DNA from 2 places in the Faecalispora anaeroviscerum genome. Region 1 is predicted to be linked to the other one. Evidence: predicted binding sites of a transcription regulator. Region 1 holds the regulator's gene; the other holds the start of a gene.

What was found. Region 1 encodes LexA, which represses DNA repair genes until DNA is damaged. Its sites were predicted from a motif close to CNAACANNTGTTNG; they were not measured.
Region 2: a site for LexA is predicted at 10,871-10,884, ahead of uvrB (excinuclease ABC subunit UvrB). Genes of this name have one in related genera too.

The regions. Positions count from the first base shown of each region.
Region 1 covers NZ_CANOOQ010000001.1:1,646,244-1,662,521, reverse strand. The annotation lists gene QOS46_RS08275 (phosphodiester glycosidase family protein) at 1-261, shown strand, start outside; gene spo0A (sporulation transcription factor Spo0A) at 347-1,126, opposite strand; gene spoIVB (SpoIVB peptidase) at 1,256-2,503, opposite strand; gene QOS46_RS08260 (M23 family metallopeptidase) at 2,747-3,508, opposite strand; gene lexA (transcriptional repressor LexA) at 4,005-4,592, shown strand; gene QOS46_RS08250 (hypothetical protein) at 4,727-5,278, shown strand; gene QOS46_RS08245 (Fur family transcriptional regulator) at 5,402-5,833, opposite strand; gene QOS46_RS08240 (cysteine desulfurase family protein) at 6,088-7,224, shown strand; gene thiI (tRNA uracil 4-sulfurtransferase ThiI) at 7,234-8,418, shown strand; gene QOS46_RS08230 (competence/damage-inducible protein A) at 8,434-9,678, shown strand; gene QOS46_RS08225 (serine hydrolase domain-containing protein) at 9,675-11,492, shown strand; gene QOS46_RS08220 (BlaI/MecI/CopY family transcriptional regulator) at 11,673-12,053, shown strand; gene QOS46_RS08215 (M56 family metallopeptidase) at 12,058-13,161, shown strand; gene QOS46_RS08210 (hypothetical protein) at 13,512-14,126, shown strand; gene QOS46_RS08205 (hypothetical protein) at 14,270-14,692, shown strand; gene gpmI (2,3-bisphosphoglycerate-independent phosphoglycerate mutase) at 14,780-16,278, opposite strand, start outside.
Region 2 covers NZ_CANOOQ010000001.1:918,904-935,181, forward strand. The annotation lists gene QOS46_RS04590 (BaiN/RdsA family NAD(P)/FAD-dependent oxidoreductase) at 1-504, opposite strand, end outside; gene QOS46_RS04595 (MurR/RpiR family transcriptional regulator) at 485-1,372, opposite strand; gene QOS46_RS04600 (hypothetical protein) at 1,703-2,245, opposite strand; gene QOS46_RS04605 (J domain-containing protein) at 2,236-2,889, opposite strand; gene QOS46_RS04610 (DUF5685 family protein) at 2,873-3,772, opposite strand; gene QOS46_RS04615 (zinc-ribbon domain containing protein) at 4,031-4,318, shown strand; gene QOS46_RS04620 (LysM peptidoglycan-binding domain-containing protein) at 4,444-5,730, opposite strand; gene uvrA (excinuclease ABC subunit UvrA) at 5,891-8,734, opposite strand; gene uvrB (excinuclease ABC subunit UvrB) at 8,785-10,746, opposite strand; gene QOS46_RS04635 (JAB domain-containing protein) at 11,059-11,781, opposite strand; gene pyrE (orotate phosphoribosyltransferase) at 11,882-12,463, opposite strand; gene QOS46_RS04645 (RluA family pseudouridine synthase) at 12,637-13,599, shown strand; gene QOS46_RS04650 (GNAT family N-acetyltransferase) at 13,618-14,124, shown strand; gene QOS46_RS04655 (helix-turn-helix domain-containing protein) at 14,164-14,406, opposite strand; gene QOS46_RS04660 (hypothetical protein) at 14,523-14,840, shown strand; gene hisE (phosphoribosyl-ATP diphosphatase) at 15,974-16,278, opposite strand, start outside.

The DNA of each region.
Region 1 (16,278 bases):
GCCGACGGAACCGTGTTTTTCGTGATGATCGACGGTCGACAGTCCCAGTATTCCACAGGAGCTACGCTCAAGGAGCTTGCCCAGATTATGAAGGATATGGGTGCGGTACAGGCCGGCAATCTGGACGCGGGTGGTTCGGCTACACTGCTCAGCCGTAATTCCGGGAGCAGTACGCTGATTCTGCGCAATAAGCCGTCGGATGGCAAAGAGCGCTCGGTACCGAATTCTCTGCTGTTTGTAACAAAGAGTGCCTCAATGTAATCTAATCTGTAAAAAATTGCAAAAAAATCTCCTTTCCCTAAAAAGCGGATCTTCATCCGGCTGATTGGGGAAAGGAGTCTTTTGTTTAGCTGGCGGATTTCATTTCCAGCCGCAGCTTGTCGCTGATCATTGCGATAAACTCACTGTTTGTTGGCTTTCCACGGGTGTTGTGAATCGTGTACCCAAAATAGGAATTCAGGATGTCGATGTCGCCTCTGTCCCAAGCTACCTCAATGGCATGGCGGATGGCACGCTCCACACGGGAAGGAGTAGTTTCGTACCGCTTGGCCACACTGGGATACAGCTGTTTTGTCACAGCGTTGATGATGTCGGGAGTCTGCACGGCCATGATAATAGAATCCCGCAGATAATGATATCCCTTTATATGAGCCGGAACACCGATCTGGTGAAGGATTTCTGTGACTTGGATTTCCAGAGAAGGTTTGCCTTTTTGTACCGGTATCGAAGCCTGTTCCGATTTGGGGGCGACACTGCCGCATATTTTTAAGATTCTTTGTGCCAGTTCTTTTGCATCAAATGGTGCGATTACAAAATATGCAGCTCCGGAAAGCATTACCTCACGCTCCAGCGTGGGGCTGCTGAATGTAGACATGACGATGAAGGAAGGCGCCTTAGAGGCGTACTTTTTTCGAATCCCATGAATGACTCCGATCGCATCCAGTCGGGGCATGAACAGGTCTAGAAGAACAACGTCGGGTTGTTCCAGATCAATGTGGTCGAGAACCCTCAGTCCATCCTTCGGAGAATAGACTACATCAATACCCGCAACTTCAAAATCATGAGAATAGCTTCGAGCAAATTCGTCAGTGTCATTAGAAATCAGCAGTTTTAAATGTTTTTCCATGAACATATCCCCCTGTTTTTTTAATTTACAGGCTGATTATACCATATATTGGCATTAATGGCAATACCTTACACAATATTTTTTGTGCGGATTTGGTAATTATATTTCAAAATATAAAAATATTTCGTGTTATGATGCCTTTTGCGCGCTTTCAAGGCTCGTTTTTTCAGAGATTTCCAACATATTTTCTGCCAGAATTCCGTACCCGCGCGTCGGATCATTGACAAATACGTGAGTTACGGCTCCTACTAATTTGCCATTCTGCACAATCGGGCTGCCGCTCATGCCCTGCACAATTCCTCCCGTTTTGCTTAAAAGCTCCGGGTCTGTTACTTTTACAACAAGATTTTTTGTTTTGGTTCCGTCCTGATAGTTAATAGATTCAATTTCAATACCATAGGCCTTGGGTACAGTTCCGTCCACGGTGGTGTAAATCTGCGCAGCGCCTGTTTTTACTTCCTGCTTCACCGCAAGGGGGATAGCCTCAGTAGAAACGGGAGAGGAATTTAGCGTGCCGTACACACCGGCTTCAGAATTGGACTGTAGCTGGCCAACAGGAAAATCGTTGTTAAAATACCCGCGCAACTCGCCTGCCCGGCCCTTCTGGCCCTTGACAATTCCGCTGATGGTTACCGAAACAACATCGCCGCTGCGAAGCGGCATCAGCTCGTTTGTGTCTACATCGCAAATGCCATGGCCAAGGCCTCCGAACGATCCGCTCGACGGGTCATAGAAGGTTACTGTGCCGATTCCGGCGGTGCTGTCGCGTACCCAAAGACCGCCCTTATAACTTCCATCCACATCGGACAGAATAGGAGTAAGAGTTGCTGTGAGAGTTTCTTCCCCTCGTTTAACAGAAAGCTCTACCGAGCTGCCGGCGCTGCTTTCAATCAGCTTTGCCACCTGACTGTTTTGGGTAACGGCCTTTCCATTGATGGCGGTAATGATGTCGCCCACTTTTACACCTGCCACAGCGGCGGGGTTCACCATCTTGCCGGCGCTTTCAATGTCGGCCACGCCGACCACCATCACGCCGTTTGTGAACATTTTGATGCCGAAAGGAGTACCGCAGGGCACCAAAAGCTTTTCTTCCACTACCTTTACACTGACTGTTTTGATGGGGATCACGTCAAACAGCATCAGCTGAGCGTGGTAATTTTGGTTTGCGGATTTCAGAGCAGACGCGGTAATTTCGTTTTTGTTTACCGCGTCGATAATGCTAAGACCGGTCTGGTTCAGCCGCAGCTTGGTTCCCGCCGTCACGCGGAACTGGTCAGGCAGGGTGTTGTGGTAATATCCCACCGCCGACCCTGTAAGCAGAGTAAGTGCAGTGAGCCAACCGGTCAATCGTTGAAAAATTTTTTTTCCTTTTTTCAAACATTCACCTCCTTTCGAACTTAATCTTTGTCAAACCGAAAGCATTTATGTTGTCAAATCCGCTTTTTTCTGGGGAAATGTGGAATAAAGCTTCGAATGCTTCATACGGTCGGCGATGAATGTCAGAAATTTTAAAAATTGGCTGAAATTTAGACGAGCCAGACAAAACCGTAAAAAGGCCCGCCGACGATTGCCAGCGGGTCTTTATCGAATTTTTTTATGCTTTTCTTTGTACGGTTTGGCTTACTTCAACAGGGTGGCCGGGTCGATTAGCTTGCCGGATTTTTTGATTTCCAAATGCAGGTGAGGTTTTTCCACCGATTCAATCGGCACAACATTAATCGAGCCGATTTTCTGCCCTGCGTTGACTGTGTCACCCTTTTTCACCAGGAAAGTGTCACCCATGCCACAGTAGTACGCGGTGATTCCGTCACTGTGTTCAATCACTACAACATTGCCCAGATTGCCGTTTGCGTACAGTTCCGTGACCTTGCCGCTGTCAATGGCTTTAACCGGGTCGCCGATTTTTGCCTCATAATCTGTGCCGGAGTGAACACGCCAATCCTGCATGGTGTCAGAAAAAATGGGATTATCTCCGCTGTAATTTTTAGTGACGGTTTCTCCAACTGGGTAAACGTACGAAGCGGGCTTTGCTGCCGTCTGTTTGGCTGGCTGTTCCGCTTTGGACGAAGCGGCCTTGTCCGGTGCCTGAGACGAAGCAGCCGGTTTGGAAGAAGACGGAGCGGTGGACTCCACTTCACTGGACTGTGGCTGAGACGAAGCCTCCGTTGGCTTGCTGCTGGCATAAACACCTGACTGTGTGCGACCGGTCGGTGAGGCGGAATACGAGGACGTATCCTGCGGATTGGCATATTTCACGACACTGTCATACGTAGTCCAGGCGGCAACGCCAACTGCAACCAGGCAAACGCCCAGCGCGACATAAAAACCCTTGTTGTTTTTCTTTGGGGATTGATTTTCTGATTTAAAATGCAGACTGCTCATCTGTAAAGCACCTCCGCAGATATTGTGACCAGAAAAAACACCAAATATGCCGTTTGAGATAAATCTGAAATGAAAAAATCAAAAAAGAATGATCTCTTTCCGTCGAAGGCGGAAAGAGATCACAATTAAAATTTTTGGTTTTTAGGAAAGCTCAATAGAAAATAAAAAAGCAAGCAAGCAGAAAAAAGACCGAATCCAATTGATTCGGTCTTTTTTCGTTAGCTTGAGGGGTATATTGAGGAGGGTAGAACTTTGTATTCTGATGGTGCGGCTCCATCGTTTGAATACAACCATATTATAATTTGAATTCGCGGGGCAGTTGTTAATACGCTATGAATATTCTTTTAACTTTTGGAGTCATGTAATTTTGCATTAAAATCAAATAAAAAAGGACGCTAAAACAAAGAAATTGTGAAAAAACCTCAAACATTTGTTTGCAATCTTGGAACCCCTGTGGTATGATAAAGTTGACTTGGAATACCTGGGAGGAAATGGGATGAAGGGACTAAGCAGCAGCCAGAAAAAGATATATGAATATTTAAAAGATAGAGCGCAGTATGGCCTGCCACCCTCTGTGCGGGAGATCTGCAAAGCGACCGGCCTGAAATCCACGTCTACCGTTCACCTGCATTTGAAAACGCTGGAGGACTTGGGATATATACGGCGTGAAGCCGGCCTGAATCGCGCCATTCATATTGAGGGGGCCGAGCAGGTCAGCCGAGTGCCTATTTTGGGCAGAGTAACTGCCGGTGTGCCGATTTTGGCTGTGGAAGAGGTTGAGGGCTACCTGCCGCTGGTGGGTCACCGTTACCCGGAAAAGGAGCTGTTCGCGCTACGTGTGCAGGGCGAAAGCATGAAAAACGCCGGAATCCTTGACGGAGATTATATTATTGCGCACCGCCAGGACACGGCGGAAAATGGGCAGATCGTGGTCGCGCTGATTGACGACGAGGCAACGGTAAAGCGGATTTTCTTTGAGCAGGAGTACATTCGCCTACAGCCGGAAAACCCGGCCTTTTCTCCGATTTTCTCTCAAAGCGCCCTGGTGCTGGGACGCGTGATTTCCGTTTATCGCTATTACTGATAAAAAATCTGTTAAAGAGCAGAAGTTTACGGTACGTGTCATTTCGTGATACGGAATATCCACAGATGCGGATTGACGGGGGGATCACCTCCTCAGGCGGTGAAACAGGAGATTGAACAGGGGAATACAAATGAGTGAAAGGCCCAATTTTAGATAAACAATTGAATGAGAAAACATTTCGTAGTTTTTATTACCTAAAAGAAGAGCTAGTGGATTTTTGCAGGACAAACGGATTGCCTGCTTCGGGTGGTAAAATAGAGATTACAGACAGAATTGCCTATTTTCTTTGCACAGGTAATATATTGCCCACTTTCACAAAAAGCAAAGTTAGACCAGACGTTGGTGTAATTACAGAGGATGCTCCAATAGAGCCGGATTTTGTTTGCTCAGAGAAAATCGGGATTGGTAAGCGGTCTTCTTTTAATGTTGCTTTTCAGAAGTGCTTAAAAAGCAATACTGGAAAAACCTATGGAGCTGCACTCGAAGCCTATGATCGGATTTTGGAAGAAAAGGAAAAAGGTAACACAACGATTGATAAGCAGTTTGAATACAATACCTATATTCGAGACTTTTTTGTAGACAACGAAGGCAGATCATTGGAAGAAGCGATTCAATGCTGGAAATACAAAAAAGGGTTGCAAGGTCATCATCGTTATGAAAAATCAGACTTAATTGCTTTATTGTAATTACGGCAAATTTCAATTTGTTGGTGAGTCTATGGGCTCAGCGCAAAAAAGCCGCAGAACATGATGTTCTGCGGCTTTTTATCCAGTTTTTATGGAATTCTTCCGATCCGTGAGGGAAGCACTTTATAGCTTGGTATGGTCAGCCTTCTTCACAGTGACGCGGGTACCCTTTTTCTTTTGACAGTCGGGGCATTTTCCGTAGACCGTCAGGCTGTGGCGCTCAATCTCAAAGCCGGTTGCTTTTGCAAGCTGCATTTCCAGCGGAGAAAGCGGACAGTCGTCCAGCTTAATTTTTTTGCTGCATCCGGTGCAGATTAAGTAGTGGTCGTGGCCCTTGGCCAGTGCATAGCGGATTACGCCGTCTTCAAAATTGATTTTCTGCAAAACCCCGCTTGCTGTAAAACGCTCCAGATTGCGGTATACGGTGGAAAGAGCCAGCTGAGGGAAAGAGGGCTTGAGCAGAACGAAAATATCCTCCGCCGAAACGGGATCCGGGCTGCTTTCGAGAAAATGCAGAATCGCGCCGCGCTGCTTGGTGTTTTTCAGTTCCGCCATTATGGTTCCTCCTTGCAAAACAAAAGGGTATCCATCCCTTATATAGATTTATCATAGCGCGGATTTGCAAAAAATGCAAGCAGGCGTGTATTCACTATTGAGAACTTTTCGTGTATAATAGGGCTGATTACGATTGATAACCAATTCGCTTTCAAAGGGGTTTTCTGTGAAAACAGCGATTTCTTCCTCCACCTGGGTAAGAAATCAACAGCCTGTTTGAAAGGGAAATTATGATTGGTTGGAGGCTTTCAGCTTTGGAGAAAATATATTTAGATAACGCAGCCACCACTCGCGTGTGTGAGCAGGCGGCGGAAAAGGTGCTTTATGTGATGACCGAGGCGTACGGCAACCCATCGTCGCTGCACACCATGGGTTTTGAGGCGGAGCGCGAGATGACCGCGGCCCGCGAGGCGGTTGCGGACAAGCTTTCGGTGAACGCCTCCGAGATTTATTTTACCTCGGGGGGAACGGAAGCAAACAATATTGCTTTGTTCGGTGCCGCCAAAAAGAACAGCAGACGCGGCAAGCGGATTGTTACAACAGCAGTGGAGCATCCCTCTGTGCTGCGCGTCATGGAGCAGCTCGAGCAGGACGGCTTTACAGTGGAATACCTGATGCCGGACGGCGAAGGACGTATCTCGCCGGAGCAGGTGGAGCAGAGCATTACCGCGGACACGATTCTGGTGAGCATGATGCTGGTCAACAACGAAACCGGCGTGCGCATGCCGGTTGAAGCCGCCGCGAATGCGATTCGACGAACGAATTCCCCGGCTCTTTTGCATGTAGACGCGGTGCAGGCGTTCTGTAAGCTGCCCATCAAGCCCGCGCGCGTGGGGATTGACCTGATGAGCGTTTCCTCGCACAAAGTTCACGGACCGAAGGGTGCCGGTGCGCTGTATGTAGCGGGTCAGAAGGGGTTCCCGGCCAGAACGTTCGGCGGCGGGCAGGAAAAGAACGTGCGCCCCGGCACCGAGCCGCTGCCGGCCATCGCGGGGTTTGGCGCGGCGGTGCGCGCCATGCCGCAGCCGCAGGAGCTGAAAGCGCACTTTGAATCGCTCGGCGCCTGTCTGCGAGAGCAGCTTTCCGGGCTTCCGGGTGTTGTGATTCATTCCCCCGAGGACGCGATACCCTATGTGTTCAGCTTTTCAGTGCCGGGTGTCCGCGCGGAAACAATGCTTCATTTTCTGGCTTCAAACAATATATTCGTCTCGAGCGGCTCGGCCTGCTCGAAAGCGAAGCCAAGCCATGTACTCACCGCCATGGGCCTTGCGCCCGAACTGGTGGAGTCCTCTTTGCGGGTCAGCTTTTCCCGCTTTACCACACAGGCAGAAATCGACGCTCTCACGGCCGCGCTGCAGCAGGGCCTGGAGCAGCTCGCGAAAAAATTATAAGGAGTTTATATGAGAGAGATCATTTTAATCAAGCTGGGCGAGCTGGTGCTCAAAGGCCTGAACCGAAAGAATTTTGAGGCATCGCTCGTTCGGAATATTCGCCACCGCATCGGTCGGTTCGGCAATTTCGACATCCGGGTGGCGCAGTCTACCATCACCATTTCTCCCAAAGGGGAAGAGGATCTGGATGAGGTCGCCCAGAAGGTGGGCAAAATATTTGGCATTGCGGCATTTTCACGCGCATGTGTGGCCGAAAAGAAAATGGATTCCATTTTCGCCGCGTGCGGAGAGTACCTCAGTGATGAATTGAACCGGGCGAAAACCTTTAAGGTGGAAAGCAAACGCTCCGACAAAAGCTTTCCTCTCAAATCCCCTGAAATTTCTGCCGAAGTCGGGGCATATATAATGGAGAACTTTTCCCACCTGACGGTTGATGTTCATCATCCCGATCTAGTGGTGATGGTAGAAGTGCGGGATTTTGGCGCATATATCCACGGCAGCTCCATTCCCGGCGCGGGCGGAATCCCCGTCGGCACGGGCGGAAGAGCGGCACTGCTGATTTCCGGCGGAATCGACAGCCCCGTTGCGGCGTGGTGCATGGCAAAACGCGGCGTGGAGCTGGTTCCCGTTCATTTTGCCAGCCCTCCCTATACGAGCGAGCGCGCGGAGCAGAAGGTGGTCGACCTGCTGACGAAGGTCAGCGACTATTCGGGCCGCATGATTCTTCGCGTGGTTCCCTTCGCGCATATTCAGGAAGAAATCATGGCGAAATGCCCCGAGGAGCTTTTTACAATTATCATGCGCCGGTTCATGATGCGTATCGCAGAGCGGATTGCGTTAGATTCGGGCAGCGAGGCGCTGATTACCGGCGAGAGCCTGGGGCAGGTGGCCAGCCAGACAATGCGGGCCATCGCCTGTACCGAAGCGGCCGTGAATATGCCGGTGTTTCGTCCGCTGATCGGTATGGATAAAACGGAGATCATCGCGATTTCCCGCAAAATTGATACCTTTGAAATTTCGATTCAGCCGTTCGAGGATTGCTGCACGGTGTTTACGCCAAAGCACCCCCGTACGAAGCCAAACCTCTATTTTGTAGAGCAGGCAGAGCAGCAGCTTGATGCCGACGCGCTGATCGACGAATGTATTTCGCAAATCAAATTGACTAAAATCGGATTTTTTCATTCAGGAGAATAAGGAGATGCCAATAGTATGAAAGCGGAAATCATATCAGTAGGAACCGAGCTTCTGCTCGGTCAGGTCATTAATACCGATGCTTCCTATGTGGCGCGGGCTTTGTCCGAGCTGGGAATCGATATGATGTTTTCCTGTACGGTGGGAGATAACAACGGCCGCCTGAAGGATGCGCTCACCTGCGCGCTCGAACGCAGTGATCTGGTCATCACCACAGGGGGCCTTGGCCCGACGGAGGACGACCTGACGAAAGAGGCCATCGCTGAATGTGCCGGTGCGCGTTTGGTACTGCACGAAGAGAGTCTGCAGCGCCTGAAGGAGCATTTTAACGGCAGATATATGGGCCAGAATCAAATGAAGCAGGCGATGCTGCCGGAGGGCTCTACCGTTCTGCTGAACGACCGTGGCACCGCGCCGGGCTGCGCGGTGGAAACCAAAGAGGGGAAAATCATTATGATGTTCCCCGGGCCCCCCTCAGAGCTGGTTCCCATGCTGCAAAATTACGGAATTCCGTTTTTAATGAAGCGGGAAAATGCAAGTATTTTTTCAATGAATGTGCATGTGTTCGGTCAGGGCGAGGGCGCCGTGGCGGAGATGCTCTCCGACATGACGGATGCCGCGAACCCCACGGTGGCAACGTATGCGAAGGAAGGCGAAATGTATGTTCGCGTCACCGCAAAGGCGGAGAGTGCGGAGAAGGCGGAGGAGATGTGCCGCCCCGTTGCGGAGCGCATTCGCGAGCGGATTGGCGACTGCGTGTACGGCATTAATGTAGACAGCCTCGAACAGTTAGCGGTGAATCTTCTGAGTGAAAGAAAAATGACAATTGCGACGGCGGAATCTTGCTCCGGCGGGCTCCTTGCCAAGCGGATTACGGATATTCCCGGTTCTTCCCAGGTGTTTGAAATGGGCGCGGTCACCTATGCAAACCGCATTAAAACTCTGCTGCTCGACGTTCCGGAAGAACTGCTCGAACACCATGGAGCGGTGAGCGAAGAGGTTGCGGCCGCCATGGCCGAGGGTGTGCGCAAAAAGGCTGGCAGCGACATCGGTATCGGCATTACCGGCATCGCCGGGCCGGACGGCGGCACCGAAGAAAAGCCCGTCGGGCTGATCTATGTGGGGCTCTGTGACAAAGCCGGTACCGTGGTGCGCAAGGTAAAGGTATTCAGTCATCGCCGTCCCCGCGGCTATTACAGATACACGGCGGCTTCCTTTGCGCTGGATATGGTTCGCCGCCGTCTGGAGGAGCTCCCCTTATGATTGATTTGAGAGCGCAGTTTAAGGCCGTGGATGCGGTGCGAAAAGGGATGCGCGGCGAGCTGCGCCATCTTTCGCCGGGTCCGTTTGTTCCGGAAAAGCCGCGGTATCCCGCAGGGCTTTCCCGCCGGCCCTTGCCGCGTTCTACGCCGGAGACCCAAGGGGTTTCTTCGGCGTATCTGGAGCGTTTTCTTCGTGAACTGGACGCTTGCCCGGACATCAAGGTGCACAGCATTGTGATCCTGCGCCACGGCAAGCTGATCGCACAGGCGCATTGGAGGCCCTATTCGGGCATTTATGCGCAGATGGTGTATTCGCTCTCGAAATCCGTCACTGCGATGGCGGTAGGCATGGCGGTCGAAGAAGGCCTGTTTACGCTGGATGACCGGATTGCCGAGCTATTTTCAGATAAAATGCCGCCTGTGCCCTTTCGGAAACGCAGGGTGGAGCAGATTACTGTGCGCCACCTGCTGAACATGACGTCCGGCATTCGATTTAACGAGGCGAACAGCGTGTTTGAACGCGATTGGCTCAGGTCCTACCTTGCGTCGGACTGCGCGTATGAGCCCGGTGAAAAATTCACGTACAACAGCATGAATTCCTACCTTCTCAGCGCGCTGATTCAGCGAAAAACAGGGCAGGGGCTGGTGGATTATCTTCAGCCCCGCCTGTTTGAGCCGCTCGGCATCGACCATGTGGTGTGGGAGCGCTGCCCTATGGGGGTTGAAAAGGGCGGCTGGGGCTTGTTCCTGCGGCCCGAGGATATGGCGAAGCTGGGCCAGCTGTATCTGCAAAAAGGCCTGTGGACGGTAGATGGTGAGCCTCGTCATCTGCTCTCGGAGCAGTGGATTGCGGAATCGACGGATATGGGAATGCGTACCCTGATGGGCGAGCATGAAACAGCCTACGGCTACCACCTGTGGGAGTTTCCCATTCCGGGGGCCTACCAGTTTAACGGTGTGTTCGGCCAGTATGTGGTTGTGATCCCGCAAATCGATGCGGTGATTGCGATTACAAGCGGCAGCCATGGCCTGTTTGTGGATAAAAGCGCCGAAGTAATCCAGAAGTATTTCGGAAGTAGTGAGGGCTTTTCCGCGTTTCCGCTTCCGGAGAATTTAGGAGCTGCGCGCTCTCTGAAAAAGACAGAGACTTCGCTTGCGTTGTTTCCAGATACCATCCCGGTGCGCAGGCGGCGCACGCTGTTGGAACGGGTGGAATATGCACTGTTTCCGCAGCGTTCCGTACCGCAGCTCAGTGCGGACGCCAAATGGATCAACGGCCGTTCTTATATGCTGGAAAACCCATATGGAACGATTCTGCCGTTTATCTTCTCTGTGGAAAAGGACAGTTTTCTTCCCGCGATTCAGCGGGTATCGTTCGCGTTCGCACCCGATTTTTGCACGATCGAGTTTTCAGACGGAACCGAAAGGCAGACCATTCGTGCCGGGCTGGACGGTGAGCCGCGACGCAGCGTGCTGAACATCAACGGAGAATTTTATGTTACTGGAAATATGGCGCGCCTGACCCGCGACGAGGATGGCCGGCCGGTTTTAAAGCTGTACCTCTCTTTCCTTGAAACGCCGAATACCCGCGTGATGAAATTTATTTTCAGCGGGGAACGCATTCTGGTTCGCTTTCAGGAGATTCCGTCCGTTGACAACGCTGCGAAGCTTCTTGCAGATTTACTGGGGAATTCCGGCGGCAATATGGAAAAACTCCTCTCAGAGCGCCTCGGCGGCGAGCGCGTGCCCGGCTACCTGCGCCGCATTGCCGTTCCAAAGGCCAGCGGTAAACTGGATTTAGAGGCCAGTGAGTGAAAATTTGCCGTGGTTATGTAATTCGAAGAGAGAACGAAAAGTATAGGTTAACCTGTACTTTTCGTTCTCTTCCTTTGTTCCGCATTTTATGAAAAGAGCAATATTGATTTAAAAATTATAGAAAATAGTTGACTTATATGAGATTATAATTATATTATTTAAAATAATAGGGGTGATTCAATGGAACTTACTAAAAACGAAACAGAAATAATGGATGTTCTCTGGAAAGAAGGGCGGCCTTTATCGCGTACAGAAATTGTCGACTTATCTCCACCGGATAAAACCTGGAAAGATAGTTCAATTCATATTCTTCTAAATAGCTTATTACGAAAAGAGGCAATCCGTGAAGCCGGTTTTATTCGCGCTGGAAAAGGATTTGGCCGCACTTTTGAACCGAGCATTTCACAGGAAGATTTTTATGCGGAGTTTTTGTCTGATGCTGCAAGAAAAGTCAATTCTACTACGTTCTTCTCAGCGCTTTTTAGAGATGAGAGCATAACAATGGACACTCTGTTGGAGCTTGAAAGAATGATTGAAAAGAAAAAGGAGGAATTAAAGTAAGGGGATGGGAATCAGTGTATATTCATTGATTAGTGCAGTGGTGTTTTTTAATGCTGCAATCGTAATCATTGCAATTTTTCGCCGCAATACCGGTTTTTTAAAAAACAACGGCATTGCCCTTCTTCTTTTGCTGACTTTGCTCAGTATCGTTCGTCTGTTTCTCCCGTTGGATTTTACGTTTGCATTTGTTATTGTTTCATATCGTATTCTGCCATCACTCTTAGATTGGCTTTCTTCCACTCAAATGAATGTGTTTCTGGGAGTTGTATGGGGGGCGGGGAGTATCCTCTTCCTTTTCAAAAGCCTGATTGTATATAGGGATGAAAGAAAAAAGTTAATGAGCTACCGCTGTGTATCGGACGAACAGGTAGAACGTGTCGCCCGCAGGCTTCGGCTCCATAAAGCAAAAATAATGGTTTCCCCTGAAGTGGATGTCCCAAAAGTTACGGGCTTTTTCAAGGCCTATATTTATATGCCGCAGCTTACCGCAACCGATGAAGAATTGGAATTCATTCTAAGGCATGAATATCAGCACTTTAAAAATCACGACTTATTCATTAAAATTTTCTATCTGCTTCTCACCGCCGTGTTCTGGTGGAATCCTGTGCTATATATTTTTCAGCGCGAGCTTGAAAATTTGCTGGAGCTGCGCTGTGATGTCTCAATCTCGCAGAATTTGAATGCCCGGGAACGAATCGGTTATTTGGAGGCTATTCTGCATGCTGCAATGCAGCTGAAAAATACAAAACAAAGAGCTTCTATCAACACAGCCGCCCTTATGAAACCGGAAGCGGGCGGCTTTATTGGGCAGAGATTTCATCTGGTGCTTTCTATGGATACTCGTAAGAAGCGAAAACAAACAATCCTCTCCAACATTTTTGCCATTCTCCTTTTTTTTCTTTCTTATCTTGTGATACTTCAGCCGGCGTATGATCCGCCTTTTGGCAATACCGGAGAAACCATTACAATCACCGCTCAGAACGCCTATATTCAGCGGAACCAAAACGGAACCTTAGAACTGTATATTAATGGTGAATCCTTCGGTACAATTTCTAAGGAGGATCTGACAGATGAACCTTATACCAGTTTAAAAATTATACAGAAGTAGGAGAATACGAATGAAAAGAGCAGTATCGATCTTTGCTGTACTAATAGCATTGATGTCTTTGGTCTTTCCGGCTTATGCTACGTCTGACATAAAATGTAAAAAATAGTTCGAATATCACATTGTTTTCTGAACAAAAGAGATGGGTATATAGACAGCATAATGGCATTAAGCAAAAACGCTTGTGGTCTGTTACGTATACAGATTGGTTGACGGATTGGATTCCAGTGAAATAAAAATATGATTTATTGATTTGTATATAATTTATATGATGATATTGACATTATTTAATAATACTGATATTATTTTATTTAGAAAAGCTGCTTTTCAAACAATAAAATAAGAACTCAATCATGGATAAGATGCGAAGATTTTCAGCGTTAGTTCTCACTCTGGCGGTCGCGTTTAGTTCAATATCTTTTTCATCCTATGCTGCACAAACAGAAAAGCCACTTGTAAATAAGGTCGTGACCTCTCAAGAAGAGCGTGATGCAGACATACAACGTCAAGTGGATGCCAAAATTGCTTCTTTGCAGGGGCAGTATCAGTTGGCTTCAGGTGATCGAGATTATACCTATGACACAAAGTATGTTCAAACGAAATATGTTACTAAGGGCGGGTATGCAGGTGGTCAGCCGAAAGGTGGTACACGATTTCCTTCAGGTGGAGGATTTTATTGGCTTAATGAAGGGGGGCCGTCAATTGGCGCTTCAGTTAGTTTCTCAAAGCCTTATAAACTTATAAATATTAATATTGAATTAGGTGTTGTTAGTAGTTCCGGAAGAACAGGTTGTTTTGCGACAGCAGATAATAAAACAGATTATTTTAAGCTATATGTGAGCAAAAAGATGGAGGTTCGACAGGCAGAAATTTACCGAACCAATATTAAGACCGGCAAGACTACGTTATATATGACAATGTATCCGTCCACTGAGTATAGTAATGAGTATTGGGCAAAAAAAGTATGATAATTTATACTTGATTTTTTAAGGCAATAGGAATGTCTATTTACTTAAATTGCTTTAAATCTATATGGACTGTTTGATGTGTTCCAGTTAAGTATGGCGAAACAAAATTAAATTCCCTCGATTTTATCAAGGAGGAGTTTTAGATGGGAAAAATTCCATTCAAAGAACGTTTTTTACGGTTTTATCATAAAACTATCCCTTTCCCAATCTTTTTACTGACAGTTATTTTGTTCTTGTGCTTAGTGTTGGGCATGATGAACAAGATAGAGCAGATTGCTCCTTCCGGTACAATTGAAGGCTTATATCAGTCAAGGTTCTTTTCCTCTACCTATTATAATGCTCGATTTTTTCACGATGAATTTCAAATCGAAAGGTTGGAACGAGAAGAAAAAAGTGGTAATAAAGAGAAGGTTTTATTGAAAGGAACCTATGAGCATGTGGAAGAAAATCTATATCTGCTCAAGGCGGATGATCCCGCCCAAAACACAATTGTCGTTTTGGGGAAAAACTCCTTTTACTTTTATGACGAGGAAACTGATACAACAGTCCGCTTCTTTCGGCATTAAAGCGTTAACTTACAAGAAACAGCAGAGGCTTTCCGAAATCGGAAAGCCTCTGCTGTTTCTTTGTTTCGTATCATTTGATTAGATTAGCTAATCTACAATCATGCTTTCACCCGTCATTTCAGCCGGCTGCGGCAGGCCGAGAATCTTGAGCATCGTAGGTGCTATATCCGCCAGCTTGCCGTCTGCACGAAGTTTGCACGGGTAACCGACAACGCACAGCGGAACGGGGTTTGTGGTATGTGCGGTAAAGGGAGAACCATCCTCCTCGTACATCTTTTCAGCGTTGCCGTGGTCCGCGGTGATGATCGCGGTGCCGTGCATGCGCTCGATTGCGTCGATCACGCGGCCTACGCAGGTGTCAACGGCTTCTACCGCGGCCTTGGCCGCATCAAATACGCCGGTATGTCCTACCATGTCGCAGTTGGCAAAGTTCAGAATAATCACATCGTACAAGCCGCTGTCAATTTTCTCCACCAGTGCGTCGGTTACGGCATATGCGCTCATTTCGGGCTGCAGGTCATACGTGGCAACCGCCGGAGATTTAATCAGCACGCGGTCCTCGCCGGGATATATCGTCTCTACGCCGCCGTTAAAGAAGAAGGTTACGTGCGCGTATTTCTCCGTTTCGGCAATACGGAGCTGCGTCATGCCGAGGTCAGAAAGATACTCTCCCAGTGTGTTCTTCAGGCTCTGGGGGTGGAACGCGACATCTACGTTCGGCATCGTCGCGTCATACTGCGTCATGCAGACGTAGGTGAGCGGGAAGAAGCCCTTGGCGCGCTCAAACCCGGTAAAATCGGGGTCAACAAACGCACGGGTCAGCTCTCTGGCGCGGTCGGGGCGGAAGTTAAAGAAAATGACGGAATCATCAGCGGAAATCCGGCCCTCCGGCCCGCAGACAACCGGCAAGACAAATTCATCGGTCACACCGTCTTCATATGATTTTGCCACGGCCGCTATGGGGTCGGGATTCTGAACGCCCTCGCCAAGCACCATTGCGTTATATGCCTTTGAGACGCGCTCCCAGCGGTTATCGCGATCCATTGCGTAGTAGCGCCCGGCAACCGTTGCAATTTTGCCTACGCCGATCTCCTGCATTTTTGCAAGGCAATCCTCTACAAAGCCTTTGCCGGAGGACGGGGGAACATCGCGGCCGTCGAGCAGCGCGTGAACGTACACCTTGGAAAGGCCGTGGCGTTTGGCCAGCTCAAGCAGAGCATACATATGGCCGTTATGGCTGTGAACGCCGCCGTCGGATAGCAGGCCGATCAGGTGCAGCGCCGTGCCTTTGGCTTTTGCGGCAGCAACCGCCTTGATCAGAGCGGGGTTTTGATAGAACTCGCCGTCTTCAATCTCTTTTGTGATGCGCGTCAATTCCTGATACACGATGCGGCCTGCGCCGATGTTGGTGTGGCCAACCTCAGAATTGCCCATCTGCCCGTTTGGCAGGCCCACATTCAGGCCGGAAGCACCGATTTGGGTAAGGGGGTTTTCACGGAACAGACGGTCAAGATTCGGCTTTTTCGCGGCCATGATGGCGTTGCCGTATTCAGGGGCGATGCCAAAGCCGTCGAGAATCATTAAAA
Region 2 (16,278 bases), 730 kb from region 1:
GCCGCAGGCAACAATCACTCTTGGAGCATACAGCTCCGTGCCGTCGCGCAGAAGAACGCCATGAATGCCGTCCGCTTCGATCAACAGTTTTCGGGCCTCCCCGTGCTGAATTCCGACATGATTGTCCTGCAGAAAACGCGTCAGAGCCTCAATAATATCGCCCGCATGGTCTGACTGCGGGAACACCCGCTGGCCGCGCTCTGTTTTCAGCGGCACGCCAAGGCCTTCAAAAAAAGCCATGACATCCTGCGGAGAAAAACGAGAAACCGCGCCGTATAAAAAGCGCGGGTTGGTTGGAACTGAAGCGATCACATCCTGCAAAGAACAGTTGTTTGTCAGGTTGCACCGGCCTTTCCCGGTAATGCCAAGCTTCCGGCCAAGACGCGCGTTTTTTTCTACCAGAAGCACGTTCAGCCCAAGCTCGGCGGCAGTACCTGCCGCCATCATTCCGGCTGCGCCGCCCCCAACAACAATCAGATCCGTCTTATGTTTTGTTTGCGTCAACGTTTTTTTCATCCACCTTTTCGTATACGCCGTATTCATCCCAGATATTCTCCAGGCTGTGCAGAATCTCGGTTACTTCTTCTTTTTTCTTCATCGTGACCATCACGATCAGGGCGTTGATCAGGCTGAGCGGCGCTACAATCGCATCCACAAAGGACGCCATGTTGCTGCGGGCCAGCAGCAGGCAATCCGCAGGCTCCGCGAGCGGAGAGAGGGGACTGTCTGTAATGGCAATTACCTTGGCACCGCGATCCGACGCAAAATGCATTGCTTTGACCGCACGCTTGGAATACCGAGGAAAGCTGATGCCGATCACCGAATCCGATTCATTGACTCGAATCATTTTTTCGAAAATTTCCGCTTCACTGGTGATGTTGACCAACTGCACATTTTCTAAAATCAAGCCAAAATAATAGGACAAAAAGGTCGCAAGCGCCAAAGAACTTCCGGCCCCCAAAATGTAGATTTTTCGGGAATTTGCGATCGCATCCACCGCGGCGTAAAAATCCTCGCGGGAGGTTTCTTCCAGTGTTCTGCGAATCATGTCAATATCCTGATTCATAACGGACGAAAGGACGTCCGCATTCCCCATATTATTGACTGTTACCTCAATCCGCTGCACCGAGGTAAGCCGACTGCGGATCATCTCCTGCATGGCCTGCTGTAACTCAGGGTATCCGCTGTAGCCGATTTCCGTTGCAAAGCGCACGACCGTAGATTCACTGACCCCTACCGTCGCACCAAGCCGTGATGCCGTCATATAGGCTACTTTGTCGTAATGCTCCAAAATATATTTTGCGATCAACTTCTGACCCTTGGAAAATTCGGGCATATTGTTGAGAATTCTGGCTGTGAGTTGACTGTTCATAATCGTGTATTCCTCCACTCGTTCTGTCCCTGCAATTTTGTGATTCTTTTTGCAGGAAGGTGCAACTCTTTTATTCATATTAAAGCTTAAACCTGCAAAAATCAAGAGAAAAATAGGAAATTTAACAGAAATAACGGTTTCTTTTTGCAGGAGCAATTGATTTTACATGCAATAAAAATTTTCAAAAAAGAAAAAGCTGCCCAGCCGGCAGCTTTGATTCCCACAAAAACCGCACAGCAGCAAACACCGTGCAGGCAAACAAAGATCAAAATTCCCCTTACCAGCTGGCAAACAATTTCTATCCCTATGGCAGGCGAGGAATTTTCTTTCTTATTTTTGACGAAGCCACTGCTGCGCCAGACGATGAAACCGCTTATAGTATTCCATCACCAGGCCGGACAGGGTATAATCATATAAAGCGAACACCACATTGCCCGCGGCTAAAAACGCCAGCGGAGTAGCACTGCCAAATACCAGAAAACTGTCTTTTGGGACACTCAGAACGAACACGGCGATGAAAAAACCGGTGACCATCGCAAGGTTGAATACCACAAATTTTAAAATCCAGGAAAGAACCTTGGGCAGGCGCTCCACCAACGCTTTCAGGATGGGATAATACCCGAAAAACAGGATGAACAACACCACCGCTTCTTTATCCGCCGCAAACAGCAGGGAAAGCACACTGACCACGCCGTAAACAGGCCAGGCCCATCGGATTCCCAGCTCAATAACGATCACCATGCCGGGCAAACCGGCCAGTGCGGTAAGCGCATAGGTGGAAATCGGGATCAGTCCGGTCAGAAACATCAAAACAACAGACAGTGCGGCTGCTACGCCGCAAAATGCCACCTGAGCGCTTCTGTTCAGCAGCATGGAATCAAATCCCCGCCCATACATTCACAGCAGGAGTCCGCGCAGAGCAGACCCATGCAGGTATCGCACGAACTGCACCCGCCGTTCCCATAAGAAGTGTTATAGCCGCCGTACACGCCGCCGCGCTGATTCATAGACTGATTCAGCGCCGCACGGTATTCCAGATTATTCGGGTCCAGTTGGCAGGCCCGGGTGAAATGGTTGTGCGCCTCCTCCAGCCAGCCACGCTGGTACAGGATCGAGCCTTTCAGAAAATACCACTCCGCGTTTCTGCTGCCCAAAGGCACCCCATTGAGAATCTGCTCCGCGTCGGCAATTCGACCCGCCATAATCAGGTTCCGTACATCGCGGAAGCTGGAGTTGGACGCGCTGCCATAGTTGTTCTGGTAGCTGCCGGATGGAGCCGAGCTGCCGCCGTACCCGGCGGAATACTGCGCCCCACCGTTATTTTTATTACGACGCTGGCTCATGACCTCATCATAAGCCTCGTTGATTTCTTTCATCTTTTCTCCGGCCAGATCCGCGATCGGACTGCCAGCATAGTTATCCGGGTGATATTTTTTTGCCAGCTCCCGGTAAGCGGCCTTCACCTGTTCATCTGTCGCCGCAGGAGAAACCCCAAGTATTTTATACGGATCCGACATTGCTTTTCCCCTTTTCCATTTTCAGCATAAATTCTTTTTGCATCTGCGGCAGGCCAAGACAAACAATATTATTCAGAATTGGAGCAAACTGTGCCAATTCCAAAAGCCGGAAAGCGGCCATCGCCTGAGATACCGTCATGTTCAACACCTGATTGCACTTTGCGGCCGCTTCCTGCAGCTGCTCTTGTGTGCTCTCCGCCGTCAGTCCATAATCCCGAATAAACGGATTAAACGCATTTTCCTTTAAATCCTTCGGAATATCGTCGGCTGCGTCCATCAGATACACCCACCTGCCTAAAAAATACCCAAACTGTTCGAGAACGCGAAATTCCGGCGTACCCTGCTCGGCCAGCTGCGAAAACACTCCGGAGAGCATCTTTGCGGTCGGTTCCGCACAGGCATCCAGTGGCGGTGATTCCTGCTGCTCAGTCTGCTCCTGCAGCTGCATTGCATCGGCCACCACCTGCTCCAGCTCGGGATAATCCCGCACCGCCTTTTTATGTGCCCTAACAGACAGCGGAAAAAGCAGTAAGGCCCGAAACCGGGATTTCCAGCCGGGATCTTTCAGATCATCCCGCAGCTTATAATAGGTCATAATAACGGTTAACGCCGACGCAAAAATCAGTTCAGGGTATTCCCCCTCGCAGAAGGGGCATTTTTTCATCGGGTTAACCACACACCGGCCCGGTGCCATTTTACACGGAGTCTCAGAGCGAGCCATCATCAGCATGGCCAAAAACGTACAATCATAACTTAAGGTAAGCCTAGACATAATACCGTAGCTTTTGCCCAACTGTTTGCACAAAGAACAATAAACGCCTTTGTACTGTTCATATTCCCGGACAAGCAGTTCGGATTTTTGAGGCTTAATATAACCGAACACAACATTCTCCTAACACTCAGCTTGTACGTTTTATTCTACTATATTTTAAGCGTACCGTTAATTAATAATCTGTAAATTTTTTCACTTCTGTCGAAAAACATCGAATATATTTGACACAAGCAGGTATATTCTAGAATAATTTTACAAAAACAATCTGGAAATTTGCCGGAAACAGATTGACAAACTCTGCTGTTTCCCATATAATGAATACAATGCCCGCCAAAACAGGGTATAAATTAAACAAAACGAGGTATCTCAATGTACGAAGACAAAATTTTGATTTGCAAAGACTGCGGCGCAGAATTCGAATTCACCGCCGGCGAGCAGGAGTTTTACGCGGAAAAAGGATTCACCAATGAGCCCCAGCGCTGCAAAGCCTGCCGTTCGAACCGCAAAAATTCCAGAGGGGATTCTTCTTCCGAGAGAGCCCCCAGAGAGATGTATACGGCTGTATGTGCATCTTGCGGCGCAACCTGCAAGGTTCCGTTCCAGCCCCGCGACGAGCGTCCTGTATACTGCAGCGATTGCTTTGCCAACAGAAGATAACAAAAGGTTTTCGGTCTCACCGTCTCGGTGAAAATGCCGGTTCCATATCGTTTATTTTCAATCTCGAACAATAAAAATGCGCCGAACGCGCGGGGGTTCCCGTCGTTCCGGCGCATTTTTTGCGTTTACCCCTGAAAGGCGCGAATGCGGTACAAAGCATTGAGTACCAGCCAGTTCTGTGGGAACGGACGCATCAGGTTCCAGTACCCCACCCCAAGAAAGCCGTATTCCGTTACCAGTGCAAGCTTCACGCGAATGCTCCGGGCATCCTCAAACCAAACCTCATGCTGCTCGCCGTTGGTATTGGTATACTGAAAATGCGGCGTCTGAGCCGTTTCATCGTATAAAATCTCCGCATTGTATTCCCGGGCCAGGCGCACAGCTTCCACATTGGAAATCGACTGCGCCTTTGTGGTTCCACGCACATACGGTAGCGGCCAGTCGTAGCCGTAATTCGGCATGCCTATGTAAATTTTATTCCGCGCGATCTGCGTGACCGCATAATTCAGCACCGCGCGGATATTCGGAATCGGCGCCACTGCCATTGGCGGGCCGTAGGTATAGCCCCATTCGTAGGTCATGAGCAGAACGGCGTTGGCTGCCGCCCCTAACCCGCCGTAATCGTGCCCCTGATACAAAAGCCCAGGCTGGTCGCTCGAGGTTTTGGGCGCCAGGGCCACGATCACCTCGAAGCCCTCCGCGTTCAGGCGCTGTGTCGCGTTGCGAATAAAGGCCGTGTACTTGTCACGATCCTCAACATAAATAAATTCGAAGTCGACGTCCAATCCTTTATAATTTTTCTGACGCATATTGATTAAAATGTTATCTATGAGGCGGGTCTGCACCTGCATATCATTCAGCGCACGATGTGCCAGCTCGTTGCTGAAGCCTCCGTCCTCCGTTAAGGTAGACAAATGCATCAGCGGCGCCACACCGTATTGCTGTGCAATACCGATCAAAGCTTCGTCATCCAGCGGAACCAAATCTCCGTTAAACGTGAATCCATAGGTAAACGGCGTCATGTAGGTCATAAACGGCATCGTCTGGCGGAACAGTGTCCGGTCAACAAACGGATACGCATAGCCGTTTGTTGACATATCCCCCAGCCTCGGCTGCTCGTAGGAGATCACCAGCCGTTCACCGGGGCGCAGAACATTCAGCGCACCCAGCTTGGTATTGTTACGGTACAGCTCATTGATCGTAATACCGTACTGCTGAGAAACCGAATACACCGTGTCGCCGGCTTCCACCACATGCACCCGGCGGGGAAACAAAATCACGATCGTCTGGCCAGTAACAAGACGATTTGGTTCATCCAGCTCATTGTACTGAATCACATCACGCGCGGACACACCGTACATGGCCGCGATCGAATACACTGTTTCCCCCGGACTGACCACATGAATTGTCATTGTCACCGCTCCTCTTCCCCTGCTTTTATCGCCAAACAACGAAATCGGCATTTCTGCTGAAAACCGACAATTTCTCCCCCGCCAAAGGCTGGGGAGAAATCAATGCTGCTTTAAATATATGCAGTTAAAAGAGAGCACATTCGTAAAACCGGGACAACAACTATTTTTGCCTGGCGTTATCGCGCTCCAGTGCGACTTTTAAATACTGGCCGGTGTAGGAATCCTTACTCTCCGCCACCTGCTCCGGAGTACCCACGGCCACCAGCGTGCCGCCGCGGTCTCCGCCCTCGGGGCCAAGATCGATGATATGGTCGGCTGTTTTGATCAAATCCAGATTGTGCTCGATCACGAGAACGGTGTTGCCGGTATCCACCAGCTTTTGCAGCACGTCGATCAGCCGGTGAACGTCGGCGATATGCAGTCCGGTGGTCGGTTCATCCAGAATATAAATTGTGCGCCCGGTTGGCCGTTTGGAAAGCTCCGTAGCAAGCTTGACCCGCTGGGCCTCACCGCCGGAAAGCGTGGTAGCCGGCTGGCCGATCTTAATATACCCCAGCCCCACATCGTAAAGCGTTTGCAGTTTGCGCTGAATTTTCGGGATGCTGGAGAAAAACTCCAGCCCCTCCTCCACCGTCATTTCCAGAACATCGTAAATATTCTTGCCCTTATAGCGGATTTCCAGCGTTTCTCGGTTGTAGCGCTTACCCTTGCAAACATCGCAGGGAACGTAGACATCCGGCAGAAAGTGCATTTCAATTTTCAGTATTCCGTCTCCCTGGCAGGCTTCGCACCGTCCACCCTTCACGTTAAAGGAAAAGCGTCCTGAGCTAAAGCCCCTCAGCTTTGCGTCTTGTGTGGAGGCAAAAAGTTCACGGATGTCGGTGAACACACCGGTATACGTTGCGGGATTTGAGCGCGGCGTGCGCCCGATTGGCGCCTGATTGATCTCAATTACCTTATCGAGCTCTTCCACACCCAAAATTTCTTTATGGGCGCCGGGCCTTGTTTTAGCGCCGTTGAGCTGAGCCGCGAGAGATTTATACAGAATTTCGTTAATCAGTGAAGATTTACCGGAACCGGAAACACCAGTGATGCAAACAAATTCGCCCAGGGGAATCTCCACCGTCAGGTTTTTCAGGTTGTTCTGGGTCGCGCCAACAATTTTCAGCTGCTTGCCGTTGCCGGGGCGGCGGGTTTCGGGAATCTCAATTCGTTTCGCACCGCTGAGATACTGCCCGGTAATGGATTCCTTGCAGTTGACGATCTCCTTGGCCGGACCGTTGTAAATCACATAGCCACCGTGAACACCCGCACCGGGGCCGATGTCTACAATGTGATCTGCCGCCAGCATCGTTTCCTCATCATGCTCCACGACCAACACCGTATTCCCAATATCGCGCAGATGCTTCAACGTGTTCAGCAGTTTATCGTTATCCCTCTGGTGCAGGCCGATGCTGGGCTCATCCAGAATGTACAGAACTCCCATCAAAGAAGAGCCGATCTGGGTGGCCAGGCGAATGCGCTGGCTTTCGCCGCCGGAAAGTGTTCCCGCGGAGCGCGACAGTGTGAGATATTCGAGGCCAACGCTCTGCAAAAAGCCCAGGCGGCTTCTGATTTCTTTTAAAATTGCCTTGGCGATCATGCTCTCACGGGGTGTCAGCTCGAGCCGGTCTAAAAACGCAAGCGCTTCCGACACAGATCTTTCGCAGAAATCGCTGATATTCATGCCGCCTACCGTCACAGCCAGACTGGTAGCGGAAAGGCGCTTACCGTGGCACTCATCGCAAGGGATGGCGCTCATGTAGGATTCAATTTCTTCCTTGATCCAGCTGCTCTGCGTATCGCGGAAACGGCGCTCCAGATTGTTGACGACACCCTCAAAATCAGTCTTATATTTCCCGTAGCCATACTCGCTCGTGCGCTCCAGCTCGATCTTCTCCCCCTTGGTGCCGTACAGAAGAATGTCGATGATTTCCGGGGGAAGCTCCCCCAGAGGCGTATCGAGCGAAAAGCCGTAACGCTTTGCAAGGCCATTCATATACATCATGGCGATGCTGCTGCCCTCCATCGCCCAACCGCTGCCCTTCAGGCCGCCCTTGCTGATGGAAAGGCGCTTATCCGGTATGACCAGATCCGGATCAATCTTCATAAACACGCCCAAACCCGTACACTTGGGGCACGCACCTGCCGGGTTATTGAAGGAAAACATGCGGGGCGTCAGCTCCTCGATGCTGGCTCCATGCTCCGGGCAGGCATAGTTCTGCGAAAAAAGCAGGTCTTCCCCATCCACCACGCTGACAATCATCAGGCCGTCGGCCAGAGAAGACGCAGTTTCAGCGGAATCGGACAAACGGGAGCGGATGTCAGGGCGGATGACCAGGCGGTCTACCACAATATCGATCGAGTGCTTCTTGTTCTTTTCGAGCTTGATTGTTTCGGAAAGATCGTACAAAATTCCGTCCACCCGAACGCGGACAAAGCCGCCTCGGCGGGCTGCTTCCAGCTCCTTCACATGCTCGCCCTTACGCGCCCGAATGACCGGAGCCATCACCTGAATTTTGGTACCCTCCGGAAGAGAAAGCACCCGGTCGACAATCTGATCAATCGTCTGCTGCTTGATCTCCCGGCCGCAAACCGGGCAGTGTGGGACACCGATGCGGGCATACAGAAGACGCAGGTAATCATAAATTTCGGTTACGGTTCCCACGGTAGAACGCGGGTTTTTCGACGTGGTTTTCTGGTCGATGGAAATCGCCGGGGACAAACCCTCAATATAATCCACATCCGGCTTGTCCAGCTGCCCTAGAAACTGGCGGGCATAGGACGAAAGCGATTCCACATAGCGGCGCTGACCCTCGGCGTAAATTGTATCAAACGCAAGAGAGGATTTTCCGGAACCGGAAAGGCCGGTCAGAACCACCAGCTCATCGCGCGGAATCTCAATATCGATGTTCTTCAGGTTGTGCTCTCTGGCGCCTTTGACCAGAATGTTTTTAGCCGTCATACTGTATAATTCCTCCGAAGCCAGATTGAATCCGTTGTTATCGGGCAGCGTTATTTTCCGCCGCTCAGCTGTTTGATTTTATCGCGCAGGTAGGCCGCATGCTCGAATTCCAGAAGCTTTGCGGCCGCCTTCATTTCGCGGGTGAGCTTTTCGATCGTCTGCTTGCGCTCGGCCGCACTCATGCGCTTGCCTTTTTTGCCCTTTTCTTCGTCCTTATGCGTCGAGATCTCCAATACATCCGAAACACTCTTAATGATTGTTTTAGGCGTGATATGGTGTTCCTCATTATATTTCTGCTGTATTTCACGGCGGCGCTGGGTTTCACGGAGCGCGCGCTCCATGGAAGGCGTTACGGAATCGGCGTACATAATCACCTGACCCTCTGAGTTTCGAGCCGCGCGGCCAATCGTCTGGATCAGTGAGCGTTCGGAGCGCAGAAAGCCCTCTTTGTCCGCGTCCAGAATCGCGACGAGAGAAACCTCCGGCAGGTCGAGGCCCTCGCGCAACAGGTTGATACCCACCAGAGCATCGAATTCGCCGAGCCGCAAATCGCGGAGAATCTCCATGCGCTCAACGGTATCGATGTCATGGTGCATATACCGCACACGAATCCCCATATTTTCAAGGTAGGACGTTAAATCCTCCGCCATTTTCTTCGTCAGCGTCGTTACCAGCACACGCTGATTTTTTGCCGACCGCAGGTTGATTTCCGAAATCAGGTCATCGATCTGCCCCTCTACCGGCTTGACGATTACCTCAGGGTCCACCAGCCCAGTGGGGCGAATCACCTGTTCGACGATCTGCGCCGATTTTTGAAGCTCTAAATCACCCGGCGTTGCGCTGACAAAGATCGCCTGATTCACACGCTCGTAAAACTCGTCAAAATTCAGCGGGCGGTTGTCATACGCCGATGGCAAACGGAAGCCAAAATTGATCAGCGTTTCTTTTCTGGCCCGGTCACCCGCGTACATAGAGCGAACCTGCGGCAGCGAAACGTGGGACTCGTCCACAAACAGGAGGAAATCCTCAGGAAAATAATCGAACAGCGTAAACGGCGCGCTGCCCGGCTCACGCCCTGCCAGCACGCGGGAGTAGTTTTCAATCCCCTTACAGAAGCCGATTTCCTGCAGCATTTCCACGTCGTACATCGTGCGTTCGCGAATGCGCTGTGCCTCGATCAGCTTGCCCTCCGATTCGAAGAGTTTAACCCGCTCTTGCATCTCCTGCTCCAGCTGCTGCACAGCGACCATCATTTTCTCGCGCGGCACAATATAGTGCGACGCGGGATAAATCGCAACGTGCTTCAAAAACGCCTTCAGTTCACCCGTGAGCGCGTTAATCTCTGAAATTCGTTCAATTTCATCGCCGAAAAACTCCACGCGAATTGCGTTTTCGTTTGACTGTACGGGGAAAATCTCGACCACGTCGCCGTGTACGCGGAACTTATTACGGACAAAGTTCACGTCGTTTCTTTCGTATTGCAGTTCTACCAGCTTTTTCAGCAGCTCGTCGCGGTTCTTCTGCATACCGGGGCGCAGTGAAATCACCATAGTGTGGTAATCGATCGGGTTACCGAGGCTGTAAATACAGGAAACGCTTGCCACGATGATCACATCCCGCCGTTCCGATAGTGCTGAGGTAGCGGAGTGGCGGAGCTTATCGATCTCGTCGTTAATGGCAGAATCCTTTTCAATATAAGTGTCTGTGGTGGGGATGTACGCTTCCGGCTGATAGTAATCATAATAGCTGACAAAATATTCCACTGAGTTTTCCGGGAAGAACTCTCGGAACTCGGAGCAGAGCTGCGCCGCCAGCGTTTTATTGTGTGCCAGAACCAGCGTTGGCCGGTTCACCCTTGCAATCACGTTCGCCATGGTAAAGGTTTTTCCCGAACCGGTCACGCCTAAAAGCGTCTGCTCCCGGTCACCGTGGTTGAGCCCCTCCACCAGTTGGTCGATTGCCTTCGGCTGATCACCAGTTGGCTGAAATTTCGAAACCAGCTTAAAATCCATGCTTTCCCCCCCCACAAACACTCCTGTAATATTCTATCGCAAAATCTGCTTGTAATCGTTAAAAATGAAAAGTGTTACCTCTTTCCCCACCGTCACGGAGAGGAAACGTATTGATTATCATAATAGTACATTTGTTCGTTTTTGTCAACCACCCACCATTCCTCGCTAGAAAAAAAGGAGCCTGATCGGCTCCTTTCGTTTTTGCTTACCAAGCGGCATATAAAGTGATTTCTTTGGGTTAACACCGTGTAAACCCATAACCTATGCACAGAATGCTTTCATCCGGATTCTCCGCCACGAAACACCCCCACATTAAAACGGCTCCATAATATCCTTTAATATACCCAGATGAGACAAGGATATATAATCCTGATCACCAAAAATAATATGGTCGCGCAGCGGTACATTCACCGCACGAAGCGCGTGGTACACCGAAATGGTGGATTCAATGTCGCCCCTCGACGGAACCGGGTTCCCGCTGGGGTGATTGTGCGACATGATCGCTGCGCTGGCATTGTAGCGAACCGCAAGCTCCACCATCCTGCGCACGTAAATCGGAACCGTATTGACCGTACCCTCGTTGACTACCTCACACGAAAGCAAGCGGCACTGGCTGTCGAGCAGGAGGAGTACCACCACCTCATTCTGGCGGCCGATGTACTTTCTGCGCAAAATTTCTGCCGCCTGCTCTACCTCGAACACACGCACCTTTTCTTTGTGGCTGTCTTCGTAATACGCGCGGCACATCTCTGGAACCATTTTGATCAAAAAAGCGGAAACTCTGCCCACTCCCTGTACCTTCAGCAGCTCCTCATACGGCGCGTGAAACACGCCGGACAAAGAGCCGAAACGATCAATCAGGTGGTGGGCCAGCCCGTTCGTGTCCCCTCTGCGAATAGAGAAAAAGAGGAGCATTTCCAGCACCTCATGAGAGGCGAAGCCGTCAATCCCGTCTTTTAAAAAGCGTTCCTGCACCCGTTTGCGATGTCCCTCATGAATCCCCGCGGATTTTTCAGGAATGCGTTCTGTTTTCAACCGCACCCCGCCTTTCTGAAAAGAATGGGGTTCTATCCCTCAGGCAGTGAACGCCTTTGGGGTATCTTTTAAAATCTCGTATGAGAAACGCAAAGATTGTTTATTTTACCTTGCGGCTGCCGGGCTTGACCAGCTCCAGCTTTCCCTCTTTGCAAAGCGGGCAATCCTGCGGCTCCCAAGATTCTACTTCCAGGGAAATCACCGCACGAAACGGTACGCCGAAATCAATTTTTCCGCCGGTTCTATCTACAATGGAACCTACTCCAACCAGATCGCCTCCGGCCGCGCGAACCAGCTCGATCACCTCACGCACGGAGCCACCAGTGGTAACGACGTCTTCTACGATCAGAACCTTTTGCCCGGGCTTTATCGCAAAACCGCGACGCAGAGTCATTGTGCCGTCTTCCCGCTCGGCGAAGAAGTTTTCGCATTTCAGCGCACGGCTGACCTCATAGGCCATCTGAACCGCGCCCATCGCCGGGCCAATGACAACCTCTACGCCGTCGTTCGCAAAATGCTCCGCCAAAGCGCCGCAAAGCGCCTCGCTATACTTTGTGTTGCGGAACACCTTCGCGCACTGCAGGTAACGGTTGCTGTGTCGGCCGGAGGTCAGGCGAAAATGCCCCTCCAAAAGAACACCGGCCTCTTTTAAAACTTCCAGAACTTTTTCCTGTGTAATCATCGTTTTGCTGTCCCCTTTTCCTCGATTCAACTGTATCTCTAAAAAATTATTATATACTAAAATAAATCATTTGGGAAGCCTTGCACCCCTTTTGTTGTACATGAGACTTATGATATACTGGTACAATAAATTGGCCGCGCTCTGCGCCGCACCAAATAATAAGGGGATACCATATGAAATCCGTAACCATCGGTGAAAACGACGCCGGACAGCGTCTGGATAAATTCTTGACCAAGGCCTACCGCAATCTACCGCAGTCGATGCTGTACAAAAGCGTCCGCAAAAAGGACATCAAGCTCAACGGCAAGCGGTGCGATATTTCCACCCGCCTGAACGCGGGCGACGTGCTGACAATGTATTTGAAGGATGAGTTCTTTCAGCAGGCGCCGGAGGAGTATGATTTTCTCAAAGCCCCGCTGAAGCTGAATGTTTTATTCGAGGATGAAAACATTCTGATTCTGGATAAAAAGCCGGGTCTGATCGTTCATCCGGATGAAAACTACCACTTTGATTCGCTGATCGCCCGGGTGCAGCACTACCTGTACGACAAGGGCGAGTACCGCCCGCAGGAGGAAAACAGCTTCGCGCCCGCGCTCGTCAACCGGATTGACCGCAACACCGGCGGCATCGTGATGGCGGCAAAAAACGCGGAGTCACTGCGTATTTTAAATGAAAAGGTGAAGAACCGAGAGCTGAAAAAGCTGTACCTGTGCATCGTGTGCGGGCATATGGAGCAGAAATCTGCCACACTGGAGGGATACCTCGAGAAAAACGAGAGCCAGAACCGGGTGTATATTTCAAACCATGGCGCACCAGGCGCAAAAAGCATCCGCACGCGTTACCGTGTGCTGGAGGAACGCGGCGCATACAGCCTGCTGGAAATTGACCTCTTAACCGGGCGTACCCATCAGATTCGCGCGCACATGGCATCCATTGGCCACCCGCTGGCCGGGGACGGAAAATATGGCACGAACCGCCAGAACAAAAAAACCGGACTGCCGTATCAAGCGTTGTATTCGTACAAGCTTCAATTTGAGTTTACGTCGCCGGCGGGGATTCTGGAATACCTGAATCACCGCGAATTCGAGGCAAAGGAAATCTGGTTTCTGAAAGATTTTTATTCCTGGAACGCATAACAGAAAGAAGGGGTATTGATGGAATGCTCGATCCGCACATGGATGCTGAGCGACGCGGTCGATTTGGCCGAAGCGCTGAATAACCCAAACGTTATGAACAACCTGCGGGACGGCCTCCCCTGCCCTTACACACAGACTGACGCGGAAAGCTACATCCGCGCGATGCTCGCCGCGGAGCCGGGCAGCCAGTATGCCTTTGCAATCGACGTAGGCGGCCGGACTGTCGGCAGCATCGGCGTGTTCCGGCAAGCGAACATTCATTTTCGCACCGCCGAGCTGGGATATTATGTGGCAGAACCTTACTGGGGCCGGGGCGTCTGCACCGGCGCGGTGCGGCAAATCTGCGACTATGTATTCCGGAACAGCGACATTCTGCGCATTTTCGCCGAGCCGTTTGCCCGCAACGCCGCTTCCTGCCGGGTACTGGAAAAAGCAGGCTTTACTACGGAGGGAATTCTTCGAAAGAATGCCGTTAAAAACGGAGAGATTCTGGATATGAAGCTTTATTCTTTGATAAGAGAATAATAAGCCAAAAGGCTTTGCCGAAAATTTTCGGCAAAGCCTTTATTTTATTTCTTGTTCCAGATGATTAAATTCTTTTGTAGTGAAAAATTCTCCCAAAGTGATACCTAAACCATCACAAAGCATCTTGATTGTAAGAATTTTGGGATTCTGACTTTTCCCATATAAAATATTTTTGACCGAAGATGGCGAAAGCGCTGAAAGGTTGGCCAGCTTATTAATCGTGACATTCCTTTCTTCGCAAAGCTGTAAAATACGATTACGGACTGCTTCTGTTGTAGTCATACGATCACTCCCACCCATTTTATTCTAAGAATATAAAAAATCCCTTGAATAAGTAGGCTATACATGCTACTATTAGGCTATCGGTAGTCTTATTATGTATAGAAAGAGATGGGAATATGTTTATTCGTCAGCTTTATCAGGAGCAGTATGACATGCTGCTCCATTATCTGGTACAGCGGGGATGCTCCAACCCTTTAGATGCAAGCTATGAAGTGAGCATGAAAATAGACGGCTTCGAATACCGGCTCCGCCTTCAGCCCGGGCGCAAACGAAAAATCGCCGTTTTACAGGCGGTGCGAATCTGGACGGAACAGGGCGAGCAGCGATTTCAACTATTGACAGACAACCTGCCGCTTTCGTGCCTGCTGGAGCTGCTTTTATTGGAACGGAAATCTGCCGAACAGTATAAGAACACCTGCCGTCAATATGGTTGACGGCAGGTGTTCTTATACCCACGGCTATATCAAAAAAACATTTTCTCTTTGCGGGGTTTTCCGAAGCCTATCTGCTAGCGCAGCCTTGCCCCTCAGGCCGGGGCAGGCCATTACCGGTTCCGTTCAGCGGCGCACCCTTTCCGAGCGCTCTCGTTGGCTCGGGGAAGGGCGGCACTGCGTGCCGGTTCTTTTTCCTCTCACTTTCGCGAGAGAGGGGCTATTTTTTATTGCGGTTCCCGCAGGGAAAAATTCTGCTGGCGCAGGGCGTGCCCCTCGTGCCGGGGCGGGCATTTACTTTCTTTACGAAAAGAAAGTAAACAAAGATTCGCCCAAGGCTCCGCCTTCGGAATCCGTTTTTGGGAACGGTTTCTTCCAATATTAACGACAGCCTCCGGAAAGGCGCTCTATGGTAAGTGCGCACGCGCCTTGTTTTGTGGGAACAAGCAGTTTGCCGGTTCCGTTCGGCGGCGCCCCCTTACCGAGCGCTCTCGTTGGCTCGGGGTTTTAGATGCGGCTTCGCCGCATTTTTTTGCTGGCGCAAGATCTGCTCTGCAAATCGAAACTATGGGTGAACTTATAATCAAAGCTACTGTAAGGCCGCCCTCTCCGAGCCAACGAGAGCGCTTTGAAAATGCTCGCCGACAGACGGGATCGCAAGGCTTATTTCCAGATGAAGCTCGGAGAGTGGGCATTTTCAATGGAGCGCCTTCCCGAAGAATTTCGTTTACGCAATAAGGGATTGTTCCCCAAACGGATTCCAAAGGTGCCCTTTGGCGAGCCTTTGCTTACTTTCGCCTCGTCGCGAAAGTAAGTGCCCGCCCCGGCATGAGGGGCAAGCCCTGCGCAAGCAGAATTTCCACGGGGAACCCCCGGAGAAAAAATTTTTTTCTTACAAAAGAACGAAAAAACTCGCCCCGGCATGAGGGGCGAACTAATAAAAAATGAATGTACCTGTAAGGAAACTCACAGAAAAGCCACTCTTTCATACCAAAAGAAAAACGCCTGCCTCCGGCATTGGGGGAATCCCCTCGCCAACAGACAGGCCATGCAGAGAAACTCTGCTGAATATTTTTCACGAGATAAATCCCGCATGTTTAACCTGCTCCCCGACACAAGGAGTACGGGCCGAGCCATCAGGTATTTTTATCCACCTGATGAAACTGCTTCAGATTCCCAGTTTTCAGCTCACGCTTACTCAGTTCATCCTCTACGTCCTGCCAGGAAATCCCCTCGTTGACCATCAGCACCGTCAGATGATACATAAGGTCGGAAAGCTCCAGCACGGTTTCTTTGTTATCCCCGTTTTTGGCGGCGATAATCACTTCGCTGCATTCTTCGCCACACTTCTTCAAAATTTTATCGAGGCCCTTTTCGAATAGATAACAGGTGTAGGAACCCTCTTGTCGGTCTGTTTTGCGGCTTTCTACCGTTTGATACA